Regions from separate parts of the Streptomyces sp. NPDC001851 genome, predicted to be linked through region 2. Evidence: riboswitches for the same ligand, from Rfam matches in the RefSeq annotation. Region 2 holds a riboswitch; each other region holds the start of a gene.
The links. A riboswitch is a leader RNA that binds a small molecule or an ion and turns the genes downstream of it on or off. The one in region 2 is predicted to bind cyclic di-AMP.
Positions count from the first base shown of each region.

Region 1: another riboswitch for cyclic di-AMP. It lies ahead of ABT171_RS31925 (M23 family metallopeptidase); the one in region 2 lies ahead of ABT171_RS22110 (transglycosylase SLT domain-containing protein).
Region 3: another riboswitch for cyclic di-AMP. It lies ahead of ABT171_RS19725 (M23 family metallopeptidase); the one in region 2 lies ahead of ABT171_RS22110 (transglycosylase SLT domain-containing protein).

Region 1 is NZ_JBEOYR010000026.1:100,403-103,642, reverse strand. It holds gene ABT171_RS31930 (aldo/keto reductase) at 1-585, opposite strand, end outside; gene ABT171_RS31925 (M23 family metallopeptidase) at 657-1,685, opposite strand; cyclic di-AMP (ydaO/yuaA leader) riboswitch at 1,695-1,841, opposite strand; tRNA gene ABT171_RS31920 (tRNA-Met) at 2,141-2,214, shown strand; gene ABT171_RS31915 (dihydrofolate reductase family protein) at 2,262-3,240, opposite strand, start outside.
Region 2 is NZ_JBEOYR010000014.1:157,405-160,644, forward strand. It holds gene ABT171_RS22105 (HAD family hydrolase) at 196-1,032, shown strand; gene ABT171_RS22110 (transglycosylase SLT domain-containing protein) at 1,076-1,564, opposite strand; cyclic di-AMP (ydaO/yuaA leader) riboswitch at 1,568-1,743, opposite strand; gene ABT171_RS22115 (polyprenyl synthetase family protein) at 2,263-3,240, shown strand, end outside.
Region 3 is NZ_JBEOYR010000012.1:157,322-160,561, reverse strand. It holds gene ABT171_RS19730 (GntR family transcriptional regulator) at 1-562, opposite strand, end outside; gene ABT171_RS19725 (M23 family metallopeptidase) at 760-1,503, opposite strand; cyclic di-AMP (ydaO/yuaA leader) riboswitch at 1,516-1,679, opposite strand; gene ABT171_RS19720 (M16 family metallopeptidase) at 1,892-3,240, opposite strand, start outside.

The DNA of each region.
Region 1 (3,240 bases), on a different contig from region 2:
CGGGCCCTCGTACGTGTCGCGGGAGACGAGGTTGTAGTGCGGCTGGAGGGCGACATAGCGGGCCAGGCCCTCGCGGTCGGAGAAGTCCAGGGAGGCCTGCAGCCGTTCGGGACTGATGTTGGAGGCGGCGATGTGCCGGACCTTGCCCGCCCTCACCAGTTCGTCCAGCGCGCCGATGATCTCCTCGACCGGCACCTCGGGCTTGTCGTAGTGGGTGTAGTAGAGGTCGATGTAGTCGGTGTCCAGGCGGCGCAGGGAGGCGTCGGCGGCGGCCTTGATGGTGGCCGCGGACAGTCCCTGGTACTCGGGGTGCTGGCTGACCTTGGTGGCGATGACGACGTCGGCGCGGTTGCCGCGGGCCTTGGTCCACTTGCCGATGATCGTCTCGGACTCGCCGCCCTTGTTGCCCTCGATCCAGGCGGAGTAGACGTCGGCGGTGTCGATGAAGTTGCCGCCGGCGGCCGTGTAGGCGTCGAGGACGGCGAAGGAGGTCTTCTCGTCGGCGGTCCAGCCGAAGACGTTGCCGCCCAGGGAGAGCGGGAAGACCTCAAGGTCGGAGGAACCGAGTGTGCGCAGAGAAGTCATGCTCTACGTCAACACCGGCGGTGGGTGATCGCATTCCGCCGCCGGTGTCCAGGATCCCGCGAAAGGAGAGGTCAGGGGTTGAGGCCCTTGTCCCGCAGCCACGGCGCCGGGTCGATGCCGGCGGCCTGGCCGTCCGGGTGGACCTCCAGGTGCAGGTGCGGGCCGGTGACGTTGCCGGTGGCGCCGATGCGGCCGATGACCTCGCCGGTGGAGACCTTCTGGCCGACCCTGACGTTGATCGAGGACTGGTGGCAGAACCACAGCTCGGTGCCGTCGTCCAGGGTGAGGACCGTGCGGTAGCCGTAGGCGCCGGCCCAGCCGGCCTGGGTGATCGTGCCGCCGTGGATGGCCTTGATGAGGGTGCCGGTGGGGGCGGCGAAGTCGAGGCCGGTGTGGTAGCCGGAGGACCACATGGCGCCGGGCTGGCCGAAGGTGCCGGTGATCGTGTACGAGACGACGGGCAGCTGGTACTGCTTGGCCAGCTCGGCCAGGCGCTTGGCCTCGGCCGCCTTCTTGGCGTCGGCCTCCGCCTTCTCCTTGGCCGCGGCGGCCTTGGCGGCGGCGTCCTGCTCCGCCTTGGCCGCGGCGTCGGCGGTCTGCTTCTCGGCGGCGGCGAGCGCGGCGACGGTGGCCTTGCTGTCGGCCTTGCTCTGCTGCTGCTCGGCCTGGGCCATGATCCGGTTGCGCAGCGCCTCGCCCGCGTCGGAGTCCTTGCCGTCGGCCGAGGTCACGCCGACGTTGCTGAGCGCGGAGGGGTCCGTCCGGGGCGCGTCGGAGGAGTCGTCGCCGAAGAGGTGGCCGACGGAGTCCAGGTCCGGCAGGGATATGGAGACCGGCGGCTTGCCGGTGTTGGCGCTGGCCATGCCGCCCGCGCCGACCGCGGCCAGCACGCCGACGCCGAGGACGGTGGAGCTGCGCGCGAAGCCGCCGCGCTGCTTGGCGACACGGTGCCGGCCGCGGACCGGGGCGACGGAGTCCTCGGTGGGGTTCCACTCCTCCCAGGGGCCCTCTTCGGCACGGTGGGCGCCGTAGCCGAAGGTCTCGGGCTCGGTCGGCGCGGGTGTGAACGGGGCTTCTGGGGCAGGCCGGTTGGACGCCACGGGGGCGTGCTCCTTTCCTTCCTCCGCCTACCGGGTTAGCTGACGGGTTCGGAGCAGGAAGGTCTCCTACGCGCGTATACCGGCTGCGGCATTCGCACGATTCACCCCAAAGTGGTGGTTCCCCGGTTCCCTCGCGGGATTCGGCGCGTGCGCACGGAGCCGTCTCTTGTGACGGCTGGGACGACCGCGCTGCGTTATCGAACGTTAATAGACCTGCTGGTCACTTTCCAAGCCATCCGGCTTGATCATTAACGATTTCGGCCGTGGACTTACCGGTCAGGAGCGCCGCGAAACGGGCGAGTTGACCGGTGTTCAGGAGTCTCGGCGTTTTTGATGGTGACTCAGATGTTATGCGGAGGGCTGCCATCCGGTCACCGTCCGTGCAGATGATCAACGGACCCGGAAACGCGGTGTGCGCACCACCCCGCGCATGGGGTACTCTGGAGTCACAACGACGCGGGGTGGAGCAGCTCGGTAGCTCGCTGGGCTCATAACCCAGAGGTCGCAGGTTCAAATCCTGTCCCCGCTACTGAAGGCCCAGGGCCGGAATCCAGTGGATTCCGGCCCTGGGTGTTTTCAGCGCCCCAGCAGATGCGCGTTCGGCGCCTGGGCGGGTCCCGCCAGCTCCGGCAGTACGACCACCTGTGCACCCGCCTCGACGAGGACCCCCGTACCGTCGGCCGACGAAACGAACGTGTCCGGCTCCCGCCACGCGGTGACCACCCTGCGCACCCCCGCCCGCAGAATGAGCTCGGCGCAGGGCGCCGGCCGGGAGGACCGCCGGGCACAGGGTTCCAGGCTGCTGTAGACCGTTGCGCCGGCCAGCCGCGGATCCGCCGGGTCGACCTTCGCCAGCGCCGCCTCCTCCGCGTGGACCACGGGGTCGGCACCCTCCCGGGAATGGCCCCGCGCCAGCTCCGTACCGTCGGCGGCGACCACGACCGCGCCGACGCTGAACGCCGTCTCCGAGGGCGGGCACAGCGCGGCCAGGTCGCAGGCGGTGCGCAGCCAGTGGCGGTCGGCGGCGGCGGGGACCGGGCCGGTGCCGGGGGCCGTGGGCTCGTAGCGCATGAGGACCACGTCCTCGATGCGGCGGGTCTCGGTGAGGCGCAGCCGGCCGGGCTGGTAGGCGCCCGGGCCGAACAGGCGGGGAGCGGCCGGGTCGCCGACGAACAGCGGCGCGAGGACCAGCTGGAGTTCGTCCGCGAGGCCCAGCTGCAGCAGCTGGGTGTGGACCGTGCCGCCGCCCTCCACCATCAGGCGGCGTACGCCGCGCACGTCGTGCAGATGGGCCAGCAGGGCGTGCCAGTCGAGGCCGGGGCCGAGCGGGACGACGCCGGCGGTGCCGCCGAGGAGGCGGGCGGCGCGTTCGGCGCCCTGGTCGGTCGTGTAGACGAGTTTGTCGCCGCCGGTGTGCCAGAAGCGGGCGTCGGGGTCGAGGTCGCCGGTGGCGGTGACGGTGACCTTCAGCGGGTACTCCGGCCTGCCCCCGGCCACCCGGGCCGCGCGGCGCTCGGCGGAGTTGACCAGCAGCCGCGGGTTGTCGGCGCGGATC
Region 2 (3,240 bases):
CCTGCGGGAGAACCGGCCCGGGTCCGTCGCCTCTCCTGCCCGTGCTCCGGCGGTGCGGTGACGTGACCGTGCGGGGGCCGGCCGCATCCGCACCGCCATCGAGGAGCCGGCGGACGCCACTTGGGGCTGTCCGGTACGCAAGTACGCAGGCCGACAAGATGAGTCGGCGGGGCGAGGTATCCGTATTCTCTGATCATGGCAGCCTCCCCCGCGTACGCTCTGATCGCCACCGACCTGGACGGAACGCTGCTGCGCGGCGACGACACGGTCTCCGACCGGTCGCTCGCCGCGCTCGCCCGGGTGGCGCGGGCCGGTGTCCGGCACCTGGTGGTGACGGGCCGGCCGGCCCCGCGGGTACGGCCCCTGCTCGAACACCTCGGCTGCACGGGGCTCGCGGTGTGCGGGCAGGGTGCGCAGGTCTACGACGCCGCGTCCGGCCGTCTGCTGTGGTCGGTCCGGCTGGACCGGGAACTGGCCGAGACCGCGCTCGGCAAGATCGAGGCCGAGGTGGGGCAGGTCTACGCGGCCGTCGACCAGGACGGCGTCGACGGGCTCACGCTCATCGAGCCCGGCTATCTGATGCCGCACCCGACCCTGCCCGCGGTACGGGTCGGCCGGCGCGACGACCTGTGGTGCGAGCCCATCAGCAAGGTGCTGTTGCGCCATGCCGAGCTGTCGGACGACGAGTTGGCGGCGGTCGCGCGCGCGGTGGTGGGTTCGCTGGCGACGGTCACCATGTCGGGGCCGGGAACCGTGGAGCTGCAGCCGTCCGGGGTGACCAAGGCGACCGGCCTCGCGCTGGCCGCCGAGCGGCTCGGGATCGCCGCGAAGGACGCCCTGGCGTTCGGCGACATGCCCAACGACATCCCCATGTTCGAGTGGGCCGGACACGGGGTCGCCATGGCCAACGCGCACCCCGAGCTCAAGGCGGTGGCCGATGAGATCACCCTGTCGAACGAGGACGACGGCATCGCCGTCGTCCTCGAAAGACTGTTTCCGGCCGACTGGCCGGCGTCGGCGCCGACCGACTGACCGGCCCATCAGTACGGGTCTGTCGTGCCGGTCGGCGGAGCCGTCAGTACGCGCCGAAGACGTTGTCGATCGACCCGTACCGCTTGGCCGCGTAGTTGCAGGCGGCGGTGATGTTCGCGACCGGGTCGTAGATGTTGAAGGACGTTCCGGCCACGTGGTACGCGTTGAACGTCGGGTCGATGACCTGGAGCAGGCCCTTGGACGGGATGCCCGCGGCGGCGTTGGAGTCCCAGAGGTTGATGGCGTTGGGGTTGCCCGAGGACTCCCGCATGACATTGCGGTAGATGCCGTTGTAGCTGCCCGGGATGCCCTTCTGGGCCATGATCGCGAGGGACTCGCGGATCCAGCCGTCGAGGGTGTTCGGGTAACCGGCGGGGGTGGTGGAGACCGTGGTGGCGGCCGGGGTCGCGGCGGAGGCGCTGGTCGCCCCGATGAGCGGCAGGGCGAGGACGGCGGCACCGGTGCCGACGGCGGCGAGGGCGCGGACGAGGCGGTTGTTCCGGGTACGGCGGTGCTGAGCGGCAGCAGGCATGGGAAAGTTCCTCTCCGACGCCTGCGAGGTGAGCTGTCGGGTTCGGGCGGGGAGGTGCCCGGCCGTGCCCGGGAAGGCACGGCTTCACCCCGAGCCGTCCCGGCGCGACGTGTGTCGTCCGGTCCGGCGACTTACCTGGGTCCCCCGCTCCTGCCATACGAATGTGTCCGTGGATGGGTATGCGGGCGGTGGCAGGATTCGGCGTCCGCCCGACGGCCCGGAACGTATGCGAGAGCACATGTCGGGAACAAGTACCGGATTCACACAACGTCCCGTTTGACCTTGATCTATTCCCTATGGGGTGCTTGATCCTTTGCGGTTGCCAAGCCTCAACTCGCCAGCGCGGCAAGGAGGAAGGGGGGGTCCGCGGGGGTGGGGGGCCGGCGGGCGCCCGTGACCCAACTCACGAAATAGCAAAGTGCTTCAAGTCGGACATGGGGGATTCGGGTGGGTCGGCCGGTGCCGCTTCCCTCGCCTCTCCGCTCGCGACAAAGCGGACAGAATCTTGATAAGTCGATAAATATACGTTCATATCCTGTGATCAAAAACATCCCCTCGTGACCCGATACCTCCCAGGCTGGACTGGTGGGCGCTATCGGTGATCGAAACAGGACCGGATACGCTGACTTGAGTGATGGCAGCGACCTATCGACAAACCGTGTAATCGCCAGCAGACACCAGCAGACAGGAGACCCCTCGTGACCGTCGTCGGGCCGTTCGGGCTGAGCGTGCGGGACCAGGCTCTGGAAGCCGATGTCCAGGCCGGATTGACGGCTGTCGAGGAAGGCTTGCTTGAGGCCACCAAGAGCGAGGTCCCGTTCATCACGGAGGCCGCGCAGCACCTCGTGCGGGCCGGCGGGAAGCGGTTCCGGCCGCTGCTCGTGATGCTCGCGGCCCAGTTCGGCGACCCCTACGCACCGGGTGTCGTGCCGTCGGCCGTGGTCGTGGAGCTGACCCACCTGGCCACGCTGTACCACGACGACGTCATGGACGAGGCGGCCGTACGGCGTGGCGTGGACAGCGCCAACACGCGCTGGGGCAACTCGGTCGCGGTCCTCACCGGCGACTTCCTCTTCGCCCGGGCCTCCCAGATCCTCGCCGACCTCGGCCCCGAGGCCGTGCGGGTGCAGGCCCTCGCGTTCGAGCGGCTGGTCACGGGCCAGATCCTGGAGACCGCCGGCCCCTCCGACGGCCGCGACCCGGTCGAGCACTACCTGGACGTGCTCGGCGGCAAGACGGGCTCCCTGGTGGCGGTGTCGTGCCGGTTCGGCGCGATGATGTCCGGCGCCGACGAGACGGTCGTCGACGTGCTCACCCAGTACGGCGAGCGGCTCGGCGTCGCCTTCCAGCTCGCCGACGACGTCCTGGACATCGCCTCCGACTCGCACGAGTCCGGCAAGACCCCCGGCACCGACCTGCGCGAGGGCATTGCGACGCTCCCGGTGCTGCGGCTGCGCGAGCGGGCGGCCCGGCTGGGGCTGCCCGAGGACATCGCGCTGTGCCGGCTGCTGGACTCCGACCTCGCCGACGACGCCCGGCACGCCGAGGCGCTGGCCGCGCTGCGCGTCCACCCCGCGCTGGAGCAGGCCCGCCGGGACACCGTCCGGTACGCGGAGGAGGCCCGCGCCGCGCTGGCGCCGCTGCGGGAGTGCGACGCCAAGGCGGCGCTGATGGAG
Region 3 (3,240 bases), on a different contig from region 2:
CGCGTTCGCCGTCGCCGCGCGCCACCGCGTCCACGATGGCGCCGTGTTCCGCCCAGGCCTCCACCGGGCTCGGTGGCGCGTCCACCGCGTACATCCAGGCGATCTTGTGCCGCAGCTGGCTGAGCATCGCGGTCAGCGAGGGGCTGCCACAGGCTTGCGCGAGCGTCTCGTGGAACCAGCCGCCCAGTGAGCGCAGATCCTCGCTGTGGCCCCTCCTGGCCCGCTCCTGACCGAGCCTGACCAGGCCGCGCAGCACCTTCAGGTGGGCCTCCGTGCGGCGCTGGGCGGCCCGGGCGGCCCCGAGCGGCTCCAGGAGCAGGCGCATCTCCAGCAGGTCGGCGGCCTCCTGCTCGGTCGGCTCGGCCACGCACGCGCCCGCGTGCCGGCGGGTCACCACGAAGCCCTCGGCCTCCAGAGTGCGCAGAGCCTCGCGGACGGGGACGCGCGAGACGCCGTAGCGGCGGGCCAGGACTTCCTCGGTGAGGCGGCCGCCGCGCTCATGGACACCGGCGACGATGTCGTCCCGGATCGCCGTGCACACCGAGTGCGCCGGAATACGCATGACCGACCTCCGCCTTAATCCCCGTGAAACGTCGACGATGGACGCGTGTTCCGTGACTCTATTCCAATGCGTCGGACATTCCGACGGCAGGCCGGAATCCATGGAAGTTTTTTGGTCGGCGGGTCCGGTGGACGCACGGAAAACGGTGAAAGCCCCGGCCGGTGCGGGCCGGGGCTTCCCAGGGTGCGGCAGGAGCGTCAGACGTCCAGGCCGTGCTTGCGGAGGTAGGCGACGGGGTCGACGTCCGAGCCGTAGTCGGGGCTCGTACGGGCCTCGAAGTGGAGGTGCGGACCGGTGACGTTGCCGGTCGCGCCGGACAGGCCGATCTGCTGGCCCGGGGTGACCTGCTGGCCCACCGTGACGCCGATCGACGACAGGTGGCCGTACTGGGTGTACATGCCGTCGGCCATCCGGATCACGATCTCGTTGCCGTACGCGCCGCCCCAGCCGGTGGAGACGACGGTGCCCATGCCGACCGCGTGGACGGGCGTGCCACTGGCCGCGTGGAAGTCGATGCCCGTGTGGTGGCCGGAGGACCACAGGGAGCTGCTGGCCTGGTAGCCGGTGGAGACGTAGGAGTTCGCTATCGGGATCACGAAGGCGTTCAGGCGCTCGCGCTCGGCCGCCCTGGCGGCGCGCGCCCTGGCCTCGCGGAGCTCATGGGCCCTCTTGGCCGCGGCCTGCTCGGCCGCCTTCTGGTTGGCGGCCTGCTGCTGGGCGGCGGCCTGCGCGTCGATCTGCTCGGCGATGTCGTCGCCGACGCTGATCACCGGGGTGAGGCCGGTCTGCTCGGCGGTGTTCTCGGCGGCCGTCGCCGGAGACGCCGCGAGGGTGCCGATGACGCCGGTGGTGGTGAGGGCCGCGATGCCGGCCGCCTGAGCGGTGGTGCGCTTGACCCGGCCGGGCTTGCGGTGCTTCCCGGTGGCGCACATGAACGCCATGAAGTGGCTGGTCCTTTCCTTCCCTCTCGCCTACCGGGTTAGCTGACGGGTTCGGAGCAGGAAGGTCTCCTACGGACCCCCTCGCGGTTCGCGCGGGCGCCCGATTCACCCCAGGGACTGCGTGGGTCCCCGGCTCCCCTGGCTCGCGCCGTACGGGGACTCGGCGATGGCTGTCCGGTGCCGCGGGTGCGGCGCACTGCCTGACGAACAGCCCGGACGACGCTACGGAAGGCTGCTGTCGAATCCCAAACGAATCCGGTTCTTTGTAGCGCATCCCACAGGGCAGACAGGCAACCTCCGTCCCAAATCGGGCATCTGGAGAAGGGAGTGGAACAGCTGGGGCCCTGACGGTGTGTTGACCGTCAGGGCCCCACGCGTGCGTGCCGTGCTACTCGGCCGCCACCACGGTCACTTCGCCGATGCCGAGCGCCTCGACGGGCGCCTTGATCTGGGCGGCGTCACCGACGAGGACGGTCACCAGGCGGTCCACCGGGAAGGCGTTCACGACGGCCGCCGTGGCCTCCACCGTGCCCGTCGCGGCCAGCTGCTGATACAGCGTCGCCTGGAAGTCGTCGGGCAGGTGCTGCTCGACCTGGTCGGCCAGTGTGCTCGCCACGGCCGCCGCGGTCTCGTACTTCAGCGGCGCCACCCCGACGAGGTTCTGCACGGCCACGTCCCGCTCGGCGTCGGTCAGGCCCTCCGCCGCGAGGGTCCGCAGCACCTTCCACAGGTCCTCCAGCGCGGGACCGGTGTTGGGGGTGTCCACGGAGCCGCTGATGGCGAGCATCGAGGCGCCCGTGCCGTCCGGTGCGGACCGGAGGACCTGTCCGAAGGCCCGCACCCCGTAGGTGTAGCCCTTCTCCTCGCGCAGCACGCGGTCCAGGCGGGAGGTGAGGGTGCCGCCGAGGCAGTAGGTGCCGAGGACCTGGGCGGGCCACACGCGGTCGTGCCGGTCGGCACCGACGCGGCCGATGAGCAGCTGTGTCTGCACGGCGCCGGGCCGGTCCACGATGACCACGCGGCCGGTGTCGTCCGCGGTCACCGGCGGCACGGGCCGCGGCTCGCCCGGGGTGCCGGTCCAGGCGCCCAGGGTGTCGCCGAGCAGCGCGTCCAGGTCGACCCCGGTGAGGTCGCCGACCACGACGGCCGTGGCCGTGGCGGGGCGTACGTACCGGTCGTAGAAGGCGCGGACGGCGGCGGCGTCGATCTTCTCGACGGTCTCCTCGGTGCCCTGGCGCGGACGCGACATGCGCGAGGTCACCGGGAACAGCTCCTTGAAGAGCTCCTTGGCGGCCCGGCGGGAGGGGTTGGCCAGCTCGTGCGGGATCTCGTCCAGGCGGTTGCGGACCAGCCGCTCGACCTCGCTCTCGGCGAAGGCGGGCGCGCGCAGGGCGTCGGCGATCAGGCCGAGGCCCTTGGCCAGGCGGGAGGCCGGGACCTCCAGGCTGAGCCGGACGCCGGGGTGGTCGGCGTGCGCGTCGAGCGTGGCGCCCGCGCGCTCCAGCTCGGCGGCGAACTCCTCGGCGGAGTGCTTGTCGGTGCCCTCGGAGAACGCCCGCGCCATGATCGTGGCGACGCCGTCGAGGCCGGCCGGCTCGGCGTCCAGGGGCGCGTCGAGCAGTACCTCGACGGCGACGACCTGCTGGCCGGGGCGGTGGCAGCGCAGCACGGTCAGGCCGTTGTCCAGCGCGGTGCGCTCGGGCGCCGGGAACGCCCAGGGCCGGGCGTCGCCGGGCT